DNA from 3 places in the Oryzomicrobium sp. genome. Region 2 is predicted to be linked to each of the others. Evidence: predicted binding sites of a transcription regulator. Region 2 holds the regulator's gene; each other region holds the start of a gene.
The links. The regulator sigma-54, encoded in region 2, starts transcription at its own class of promoters, with help from an activator protein. The targets are predictions, from matches to a motif close to TGGCACGCTTNCTGCTNA.
Positions count from the first base shown of each region.

Region 1: the regulator sigma-54 is predicted to act here: its motif matches at 1,842-1,859, upstream of exaC (acetaldehyde dehydrogenase ExaC).
Region 3: the regulator sigma-54 is predicted to act here: its motif matches at 1,392-1,409, upstream of fliE (flagellar hook-basal body complex protein FliE).

Region 1 is NZ_DAISLS010000005.1:172,037-175,273, forward strand. It holds gene V7Z98_RS06155 (sigma-54-dependent Fis family transcriptional regulator) at 1-1,629, opposite strand, end outside; gene exaC (acetaldehyde dehydrogenase ExaC) at 1,918-3,237, shown strand, end outside.
Region 2 is NZ_DAISLS010000004.1:17,211-20,447, forward strand. It holds gene recX (recombination regulator RecX) at 1-51, shown strand, start outside; gene lptB (LPS export ABC transporter ATP-binding protein) at 56-832, shown strand; gene V7Z98_RS04335 (RNA polymerase factor sigma-54) at 912-2,417, shown strand; gene hpf (ribosome hibernation-promoting factor, HPF/YfiA family) at 2,430-2,750, shown strand; gene ptsN (PTS IIA-like nitrogen regulatory protein PtsN) at 3,005-3,237, shown strand, end outside.
Region 3 is NZ_DAISLS010000012.1:59,091-62,327, reverse strand. It holds gene V7Z98_RS12895 (flagellar brake protein) at 180-965, shown strand; gene fliE (flagellar hook-basal body complex protein FliE) at 1,036-1,365, opposite strand; gene V7Z98_RS12885 (sigma-54-dependent transcriptional regulator) at 1,539-3,011, opposite strand; gene V7Z98_RS12880 (sensor histidine kinase) at 3,034-3,237, opposite strand, start outside.

The DNA.
Region 1 (3,237 bases), on a different contig from region 2:
CAGCACGTTGCGCAACTGGCGCAGGTTGCCCGGCCAGGGGTGGCGGTGCAGCGCCGCCAGGGCCTCGGGGGAGATGCGCAGGGGGCGCTGCGGCGATTCGTCGCGCAGCAGCTGGCGCACCAGGGCCGAGAAGTCGCTGCGCTCGCGCAGGGGCGGCAGGCCGACGGTGATGCCGGAGAGGCGGAAGAACAGGTCGGCGCGGAACTCACCCTGCTTGACCAGGGCCTTGAGGGGCCGGTGGCTGGCGCAGACCAGGGCGATGTCCACCATTTCCTCGGCGCCGCCGCCGACGGGGGCCACCCGCCGGGTTTCCAGCACCCGCAGCAGCACCGCCTGGAGGGCCTGGGGCATGTCGCCGATCTCGTCGAGGAACAGGGTGCCGCCGTGGGCTTCGCGGATCTTGCCCTTGCTGCCCTGGCGGCGGGCGCCGGTGTAGGCGCCTTCGACGTAGCCGAACAGTTCGGCCTCGATCAGGGTGGCGGGGATCGCCGCGCAGTTCACCGCTACGAAGGGGCCGTCGCGGCGCCGCGACGAGCGGTGGAAGGCCTGGGCGAACACTTCTTTCCCCGAGCCGGTTTCGCCCTGGATCATCAGGGGGATGTCCCGCTCGACGATGCAGGAGGCCAGGCGCACCGCCTCGGCCATGCGCGGGTCCCCCAGGCTCAGGTCGGCCAGGGTCGGCGCGCCGAGTTGCCCCGGTGATGACGGGGCGGCCGCCTCAATGCCGCCGCCTGCGCTCCGGCCGGCCAGGGGCGAGGGCGCAGGGGGGGCGCCCGGGACGGCGGCGAGCAGGGCCAGGGTGGCGGCGTATTCCCGGCCGTTGGCGCCGCGCAGCAGCAGGGTCTGGCCGCCGCGGCGGCGTACGTGGTCCATGAGCATGGGCAGGCTGCCGCGGAAGTAGCGCTGCAGGGCGCCGGGCTGGTTCTCGCCGCCGAGGAGCTGGCTGGCGCGGCGGTTGCAGGCGAGCACCTGGCCGGCCCCGTCGAGCACCACCAGGCCCTCCAGAGGCGTGCCCAGGGCTTCCGGCGCAGCGTGGAAGCGCAGGGCCAGGACGCCGCCGGGCAGGGTTTCGATCAGTCGGTTCTCGATCACCTCGGCGGTGGTGCGCAGCAGGGCCTGGGCGTGGGTATGGGTCACCCGGGCGTCACTGGAAATGTCGAGCACACCGAGCAGCCCCCCTTCCGGCCCGTGGATGGGGGTGGAGATGCAGGTGAGGAAGTGGTTGCGGGTCAGGTAGTGCTGGTCGCCGAACACCGCCACCGGCCGCTGTTCGAGCAGGGCGGTGCCGATGGCGTTGGTGCCCATGTGGGTTTCCGACCAGACCGAACCGGGGGTGAGGGCGACCCGGGTGGCCTTGGTGAGGAAGTCCAGATCCCCCACCGAGCGCAGGATCATGCCGCTGCTGTCGGCCAGCAGCACGGTGGACGAGGACCGGGCGATCTGCTGGTGGAGATTTTCGATGACCGGCTGGGCGTAGGCCACCAGACGTTCGTTGGCGGCCAGGCGCTCTGCCAGGATCGCCTGGGAGACTCTGGCGTCGGGCAGGGGCTGGCCGGGGGAGAGGCCGAGTTCGGCGCAGCGCTCCCAGGAGCGGCGGATCGGCGAGGTGGGGGCGTCGTCATGTTCCATCTTATGAATGGTGCATGATCCGTGCCTGACCGAAGTCCGCTCCTGGTCAGGGTTTCAGGAGTTTTTCCGGCGCGGGCGCGTTGCGTCGTGGAGCAATTGTCCCGTTTTAAGACAGGGGGTGCTCCAGAGTGACCGGGCATCCTGCCCCCGGCGACCCCGGTTTGCCCGGCCAGGCCGGTTTTGGCCAGGGGTGACGGGGGATGGCGAAAAGCTGGCACGGTCTCTGCCTAGGGAGAGAACGCCTTCACTCAAGAGCGTTGCCAACCCATCCTATCCAAGGAGGAGACTATGATTTACGAACTGCCCGGCCATTCTGGCGCCAAGATCCAGTACAAGGCCAAATACGACAACTTCATTGGTGGTAAGTGGGTCGCCCCGGTCAAGGGCGAATATTTCGACGTGATCACCCCGGTGACCGGCAAGCCTTACACCAAGGCCGCCCGCTCCACCGCCGAGGATATCGAGCTGGCCCTGGACGCCGCCCATGCCGCTTCCGCCAAGTGGGGCAAGACCCCGGCCGCCGACCGGGCCAACCTCCTGCTCAAGATCGCCGACCGCATCGAGCAGAACCTGGAGTTGCTGGCCTACGCCGAGACCGTCGATAACGGCAAGGCGATCCGCGAGACGCTCAACGCCGACATCCCCCTCACCGTCGACCACTTCCGCTACTTCGCCGGCTGCCTGCGCTCCCAGGAGGGCAGCCTGTCCGAGATCGACGAGAACACCATCGCCTACCACTTCCACGAGCCTCTCGGCGTGGTCGGCCAGATCATCCCCTGGAACTTCCCGATCCTGATGGCCGCCTGGAAGCTGGCTCCCGCCCTGGGCGCCGGCAACTGCGTGGTGCTCAAGCCGGCCGAGTCGACCCCGATTTCCATCCTGGTGCTGGTCGAGCTGATCGCCGACCTGCTGCCGCCGGGGGTGCTCAACATCGTCAACGGCTACGGCCGCGAAGCCGGCATGCCGCTGGCCACCAGCAAGCGCATCGCCAAGATCGCCTTCACCGGCTCCACCGCCACCGGCCGCGTCATCGCCCAGGCCGCCGCCACCAACCTGATCCCGGCCACCCTGGAGCTGGGCGGCAAGTCCCCCAACATCTTCTTCGAGGACATTGCCCGCGCCGACGACGACTTCTTCGACAAGGCCATCGAGGGCCTGGTGCTGTTCGCCTTCAACCAGGGCGAAGTGTGCACCTGCCCGTCCCGCGCCCTGATCCAGGAATCCATCTACGACAAGTTCATGGAGCGCGCCCTGGCCCGCGTCCGTGCCATCAAGCAGGGCAGCCCCCTGGACACTTCGATCATGATGGGTGCCCAGGCGTCCCAGATGCAGATGGACAAGATCCAGTCCTACCTCCAACTGGGCAAGGAAGAAGGCGCCCAGGTGCTGGTCGGCGGCGATCGCGCCCATCTCGGCGGCGAGCTGGCCGAGGGCTATTACATCCAGCCGACCCTGTTCAAGGGCCACAACAAGATGCGCATCTTCCAGGAGGAAATCTTCGGGCCGGTGCTGGCCGTGACCACCTTCAAGGACGAAGCCGAAGCCCTGGCCATCGCCAACGACACCCCCTACGGCCTCGGCGCCGGCGTGTGGAGCCGCGACGGCAGC
Region 2 (3,237 bases):
TTTTCCATGGAGATCATCCGCCGCGTCGTGCGCGGCCTCGATGACGAATGACCGCATGAACGCCGCCACCCTCACCTCCACCGCCCCGGCCCAGCCGGCGCCGGCCAGCCAGAGCCGCCTATCTGCCCACAACCTGCAAAAGCGCTACAAGAAGCGCACCGTGGTCCACGACGTGTCGTTCGACGTGGCCAGCGGCGAGGTGGTCGGCCTGCTCGGCCCCAACGGCGCGGGCAAGACCACCTGTTTCTACATGGTGGTGGGCCTGGTGGCCGCCGACGGCGGCGAGGTCTACCTGGACGAGGCCCGGCTGACCCACCAGCCGATCCACCAGCGTGCCCATCAAGGCCTTTCGTACCTGCCCCAAGAAGCGTCGGTGTTCCGCAAGCTGAACGTGGCCGAGAACATCCAGGCCGTGCTCGAACTGCAGAACCTGCCCGAGGACGAGGTGAAGAACCGCCTCGAATCCCTGCTCGACGAGCTGCACATCGGCCACCTGCGCGGCACCCTGGCGGTGGCCCTGTCCGGCGGCGAGCGGCGCCGGGTCGAGATCGCCCGGGCCCTGGCCACCAATCCACGCTTCGTGCTGCTCGACGAGCCCTTCGCCGGGGTGGACCCGATCGCCGTACTGGAAATCCAGAAGATCATCCGCTTCCTCAAGGCCCGCGGCATCGGCGTGCTGATCACCGACCACAACGTGCGCGAAACCCTGGGTATCTGCGACCGGGCCTACATCATCAACGAGGGCCGCGTGCTGGCCGCCGGTCGCCCGGACGAGATCGTGCACAACGACGACGTGCGCAAGGTTTACCTGGGCGAGCATTTCCGCCTGTGACCGCGACCCGCTCCATGCCCATGCTCCACCGCCCCGCCGCCGCGCCGCCCCATGAGGCAGCAGCCGGTTGCCGCTGCCGATGAAACCCAGCCTCCAGCTCAAGCTCTCGCAGCACCTGGCGCTCACGCCCCAGTTGCAGCAGTCGATCAAGCTGCTGCAGCTGTCGACCCTCGAGCTCAACCAGGAAATCGAGCAATACCTGCTGGAAAACCCCCTGCTGGAGCGGGAGGACGATTTCGAACCCGCCGCCCGCCCCGCCGAGCCGGGCTTTGCCGACGCCTTGAGCAGCGGCGAGCAGGCGGCCGACGGCAACGCCCAGGCGGAACGGGGCGAATCCGGGGAGAACGGCGAGTCCAGTGAATCCGGTGAAGGCAGCGACTACACCGCCGAGGGTGGCGACGCCGGCGTGGACGACGGCTGGTTCGCCGAGGGCAGCTTTCCCAGCGGCAGCCGCGACAACGACGGGGACGACGAGGGCGACGGCCAGGACATCCAGGCCGCCGTCACCAGTCTGAAGGACCACCTAAACTGGCAGTTGGGCCTGACCTCCCTGTCGGACCGGGACCGCAGCCTGGCCAGCTTCATCGTCGAAGCCCTGGACGACGACGGCTACCTGGACCAGTCCCTGGACGAACTGGGCGAAGCCCTGCCCCACGAGCTGGAGGTCGAGCCGGAAGAACTGGAGATCGCCCTCAAGCACGTGCAGAACCTGGACCCCACCGGCGTGGGCGCGCGCAGTCCCCAGGAATGCCTGGCCCTGCAACTGCGCGCCCGCCCCGCCGGCCCGGTGCGCAACCTGGCGCTGACCCTGGCGGAAAAGCACCTGGACCTGCTCGCCAACCGGGACTTCACCCGGCTCAAGCGCCAGCTCGGCTGCGACGACGAGACGCTGAAGGCGGTGCAGGCCATGATCATGGGCCTGGACCCGCGCCCGGGAGCCCGCTACGCGCCCCTGGAAACCCGCTACATCATCCCCGACGTGATCGTGCGCAAGGTGCGCAATCAGTGGGTAGCGAGCATCAACCCAGACGCCTTCCCTCGCCTGCGGGTCAACCGGCTCTACGCCGACCTGCTGCAAAAGCACCGCACCCGCGGCGAGAGCGGCGGCATGTCCGGCCAGTTGCAGGAGGCCCGCTGGCTGATCAAGAACGTGCAGCAGCGCTTTGACACCATCCTGCGCGTCTCCCAGGCCATCGTGGACCGGCAGCGCGCCTTCTTCGACCACGGCGAGGTGGCGATGCGCCCCCTGGTGCTGCGCGAGATCGCCGACATCCTCGACCTGCACGAATCCACCGTGTCCCGGGTGACCACCCAGAAGTACATGGCCTCACCCCGGGGTATCTTCGAACTGAAGTATTTTTTCGGCAGCCACGTGGCCACCGATACCGGCGGAGCCTGTTCGGCCACCGCCATCCGCGCCCTCATCAAGCAGCTGGTGGGCTCGGAAAACGCCAAGAAGCCTCTCTCGGACAACCAGATTGCTGACATCCTCGGCCAGCAGGGCATTGTCGTCGCCCGCCGGACGATAGCAAAATACCGGGAGGGGATGGGCATTCCAGCTGCCAATCTCCGCAAGTCCCTCTAAAGGAGTAGAACCATGAATCTGCAGATCAGTGGGCATCACCTGGAAGTCACTCCGGCGATCCGTGAATACGTGACCGGCAAACTGGACCGCGTCATCCGTCACTTCGACAACGTGATCGACGTAAGCGTGATTCTCTCGGTCGAGAAGCTGAAGCAAAAGGCCGAAGTGACCGTCCACGTGCGCGGCAAGGACATCTTCGTCGAGAGCGAGGATTCCGACCTGTACGCCGCCATCGACAGCCTGATCGACAAGCTGGACCGCCAAGTCATCAAGCACAAGCAAAAAATCCAGGATCACCACCGGGACGAGAAGAACATCCCCGTCGCCGAGTGATCTAACCAACGGATCGGCCGGGCCCCGCGGGGGCCCGCCGACTGTTCCCCTCACGGGCCCCTCGACCCTCGCTGCCCGGGGCGCAGCCCCCGTCAGCGCAACGACCGGAAATCCTGTATCCTCCCGGCCACGTTTCGCCCTTAGTCTCCGAGACCCCGGCCCGATTTCCTCCCGGCCCGCTCCGAATCCCATCGCCACACCGGTGGCACCGTGCATTCAAGGCTGGCCCGTTCAACGTCTCCGTGGATCGTCCGATGGAGCTCATCGCCAAACTCCTTCCTCTCGAAAACGTCGTCCTAGACCTGGAAGCGACCAGCAAGAAGCGGGTCTTCGAACAGGCCGGCATTCTCTTCGAAAACCGCAACGGCATTGCCCGCGCCACGGTCTTCGACAGCTTGTTCGCCCGGGAAAAGCTCGGTTCCACCGGGCTGGGTCAGGGCGTCGCCATTCCCCACGGCCGCATCAAGGGTCTCAAGGAAGCCGTCGG
Region 3 (3,237 bases), on a different contig from region 2:
GCTTTCCTGGCAGTCTGGCGTTTTCTGGCGATTCCCAGACTTTTTTCGCGCCGATATGGCGACGGATGGATTAAACTTCTGCCGCAATTCAGGGCGCTCCACCGATCTGCCATTCCATTGCCGCCAGCGGGACCGCAGCGCCCGCCCAGAGACCTGCCCGCTTGCTCCACGAGACACCCATGCCCGAAAACGAACAGGCGCCGGATACGGAAAAACCGACGTCGCCCTTCGATCTCGAAGACTCTGACCTCTACAGCAAATATCTGCTGTTTTCGCGGGGCGAAATGCTGTTCGTCCTGCGCGCCCTGCAACAGAAGGGCTGCATGATCACGGCCCACTTCGATCATGGCAAGTCGTTCTTCCTCACCTCTCTGGTCGACGTGGACGGCGACGAGGACCAGTTGATCTTCGACTACGGCAGCAACGAAGAGATGAACCGCAAGGTGGCCGGGGCGGACAAGGTCATCTTCACCTCCTCCCTGGACAAGGTGAAGGTCCAGTTCACCCTGCCCGGCATCACTCCCATCACCCATGAGCAGCGCCCGGCCTTCTCTGGCAACCTGCCCGAATCGATCCTGCGCCTGCAACGGCGCGAGTACTACCGCCTTTCCACTCCGGTGGCCAATCCGCTCAAGTGCTTCGTCCCATTGGCCGACGGCATTCTGGAAACCACGGTGCTCGACATCAGTGGCGGTGGTATCGGCCTGATGCTGCCCGCAGACCGCAAGGATTTCGCCGCGGACAGCGCCTTTGCCAACTGCAAGCTGGAATTGCCCGAAGAAGGCACCATCGTCTTCAACATGATCGTGCGCAACGCCTTCTTCCAGAGCAACAAGACCGGCAACAGCTACCTGCGCGCTGGCTGCGAATTCGACAACCTGTCGGGTGCCAAGCTCGCCGCCATCCAGCGCTACATCACCCGCATCGAGCGGGAGCGCAAGGCCCGGGAAAGCGGCATGCTCTGAGCGGCAAACCCCAACAAAAAAGCCGGTATCGTCGGATACCGGCTTTTTTGTTGATTAGGAGCAGCGCAGATCACACCTGCATGTTCATCACGTCCTGGTAGGCCGCCACCAAGCGGTTGCGCACCTGGACCATCTCCTGGAACGACACATTGGCCTTTTGCAGGGCGATCATCACCTCGTGCAGGTTGGCATTGGGGTCCCCGGCAGAGAAATTCTCGGCCATGGACTGGGCCTGCTGCTGGGTCTGATTGACCTGGTTGATCGAATTTTGCAGGACCTGGGCAAAATCCACCCCACCCGGGGCGCTGGAATCCGCCCCGGCCTGGGCCGGTTTGCCGGCGGCCAGCGCCGCTGTGGCGCGCATCTGGCCGAGAAGGTCGTTGATACCGTTGCTGTCCATAGGTGTTCCTAAACGCTTCCCGTACTTTAGCAGGAAATGGGCCAACCTTTAGCCCCGCCTTAAGGCCGACTCCAGAGGCGCCGATTCACCACCCCCAAGGCCGCTCCAGCACATCGCCACTACTTCCTTAACGTCAGACCGGCGCAACACTGGAGGGGTTCATTCCGGCCGGCTCATTCCTTGAGAAAGCCCGCCTCCCGATATTGTTTCAGCTTGTGGCGCAGCGTGCGCTCCGAAATCCCCAGGCGCTCCACCGCCAGCTTGCGGGAGCCGCCCACCGAGCGAAGGGTATCGAGGATGTGCTCCCGCTCCAGGTCGCGCATGTTCTCGGTGCGCCGTACACCGTCCGCAGTATGGCTACCGGCCGGCAACGATTCGTGAAAAGGTGCCCCCGCCGGCAGCGCAACCGCCGCGGGAGAATATGCTGGGGCCGGGGCGGCAAAGCCGCCCATTGGCGCCAGGGACGCCGCTTCCACGGGCGCCGTCGGCGTTGGGGCAGGCACGGCGCCGAACTGGAGGGCCGCCACGGGCAAATGCAGATGCTCGGCGTCAACCCGGTCCGCCGGTGCCAGGATCATGGCCCGCTGGATGACGTTCTCAAGTTCCCGGATGTTGCCCGGCCAGTCGTAGGCGGTCAGGGTCTGCTCGGCGGCCGGCGACAAGGTCAGGCCGGGCCGGCCGATTTTGCCGCCCCGATCGGCAAGAAAGTGCCGTGACAGCGGCACGATGTCGGCCCGGCGTTGCCGCAGGGACGGGATCGGCAGGGGAAAGACGTTGAGCCGGTAGTACAAGTCCTCGCGGAAGATGCCCTTGGCCACGGCCTCTGCCATGTCCCGGTTGGAAGTGGCCACCACCCGGATATCCAGGGATACCGGCTTCTTGCCGCCGACCCGCTCCACCTCGCGCTCCTGCAACACCCGCAGCAGCTTGGCCTGGAGCGACATGGGCATTTCGGTCACTTCGTCGAGCAGCAAGGTGCCGTGCTGGGCCTGCTCGAACTTGCCAGCCTGGGCCTGGGTGGCGCCGGTGAAGGCCCCCTTCTCATAGCCGAACAGGGTAGCTTCGAGCAGGCTGTCGGGAATCGCTGCACAGTTGATGGCAACGAAGGGCCCGTCGCGCCGTGCCGAGTTGCGATGGATGTAGCGGGCCACCACTTCCTTGCCCACACCGGATTCGCCGGTGAGCAGCACCGTGGCGTCGGTCTGAGCCACCCGGGCAGCCAAGGAGAAGAGATTGCGCGAGGCGGCATCGGCGGCTACCACGCCAGCATCGCCGGCCATGTCGGGCAGCCGATAGCGGGCGATATGGGCAAGCAGGGCCTGGGGCTCGAAGGGCTTCATGAGAAAGTCGCAGGCCCCGGCACGCATGGCCTCCACGGCCCGGTCCACGTCGGCGAAGGCGGTCATCAGCACCACCGGCAGGTGAGGCCAGCGACTGCGGATCGACTTGAGCAAGGTGATGCCGTCCATGGGCTCCATGCGCACGTCGGAAACGACGATGCCCACCGGCCGGGAATCGAGCACGGCCATCGCCGCCGGGCCGGAATCCACCGCCACCAGGGGCTCGCCAGCCAGCTCCAGGGTGTCGCAGATGGCTTCGCGCAGGTTGGGATCGTCTTCGACGACCAGGATTGGCAGGGTGGTCATGACTAATTGATGTTTTCTGCGGTCAGTTTTCTTCACCGGCAACGCCGGCCGGCGCCGGGCCGGCGGGCAGTTCGAGGACGAACTCGGCGCCTTGCCCCGGGGTGGAGCTGACGTCGATGGTGCCACCGTGGGCTCGGGCCACGCCCAAGGCGATGGCCAGGCCCAGGCCAGTCCCCTGCCCCCGGGTGGTGAAGAACGGTTCGAAGATTCGGGAGATCATTTCCGG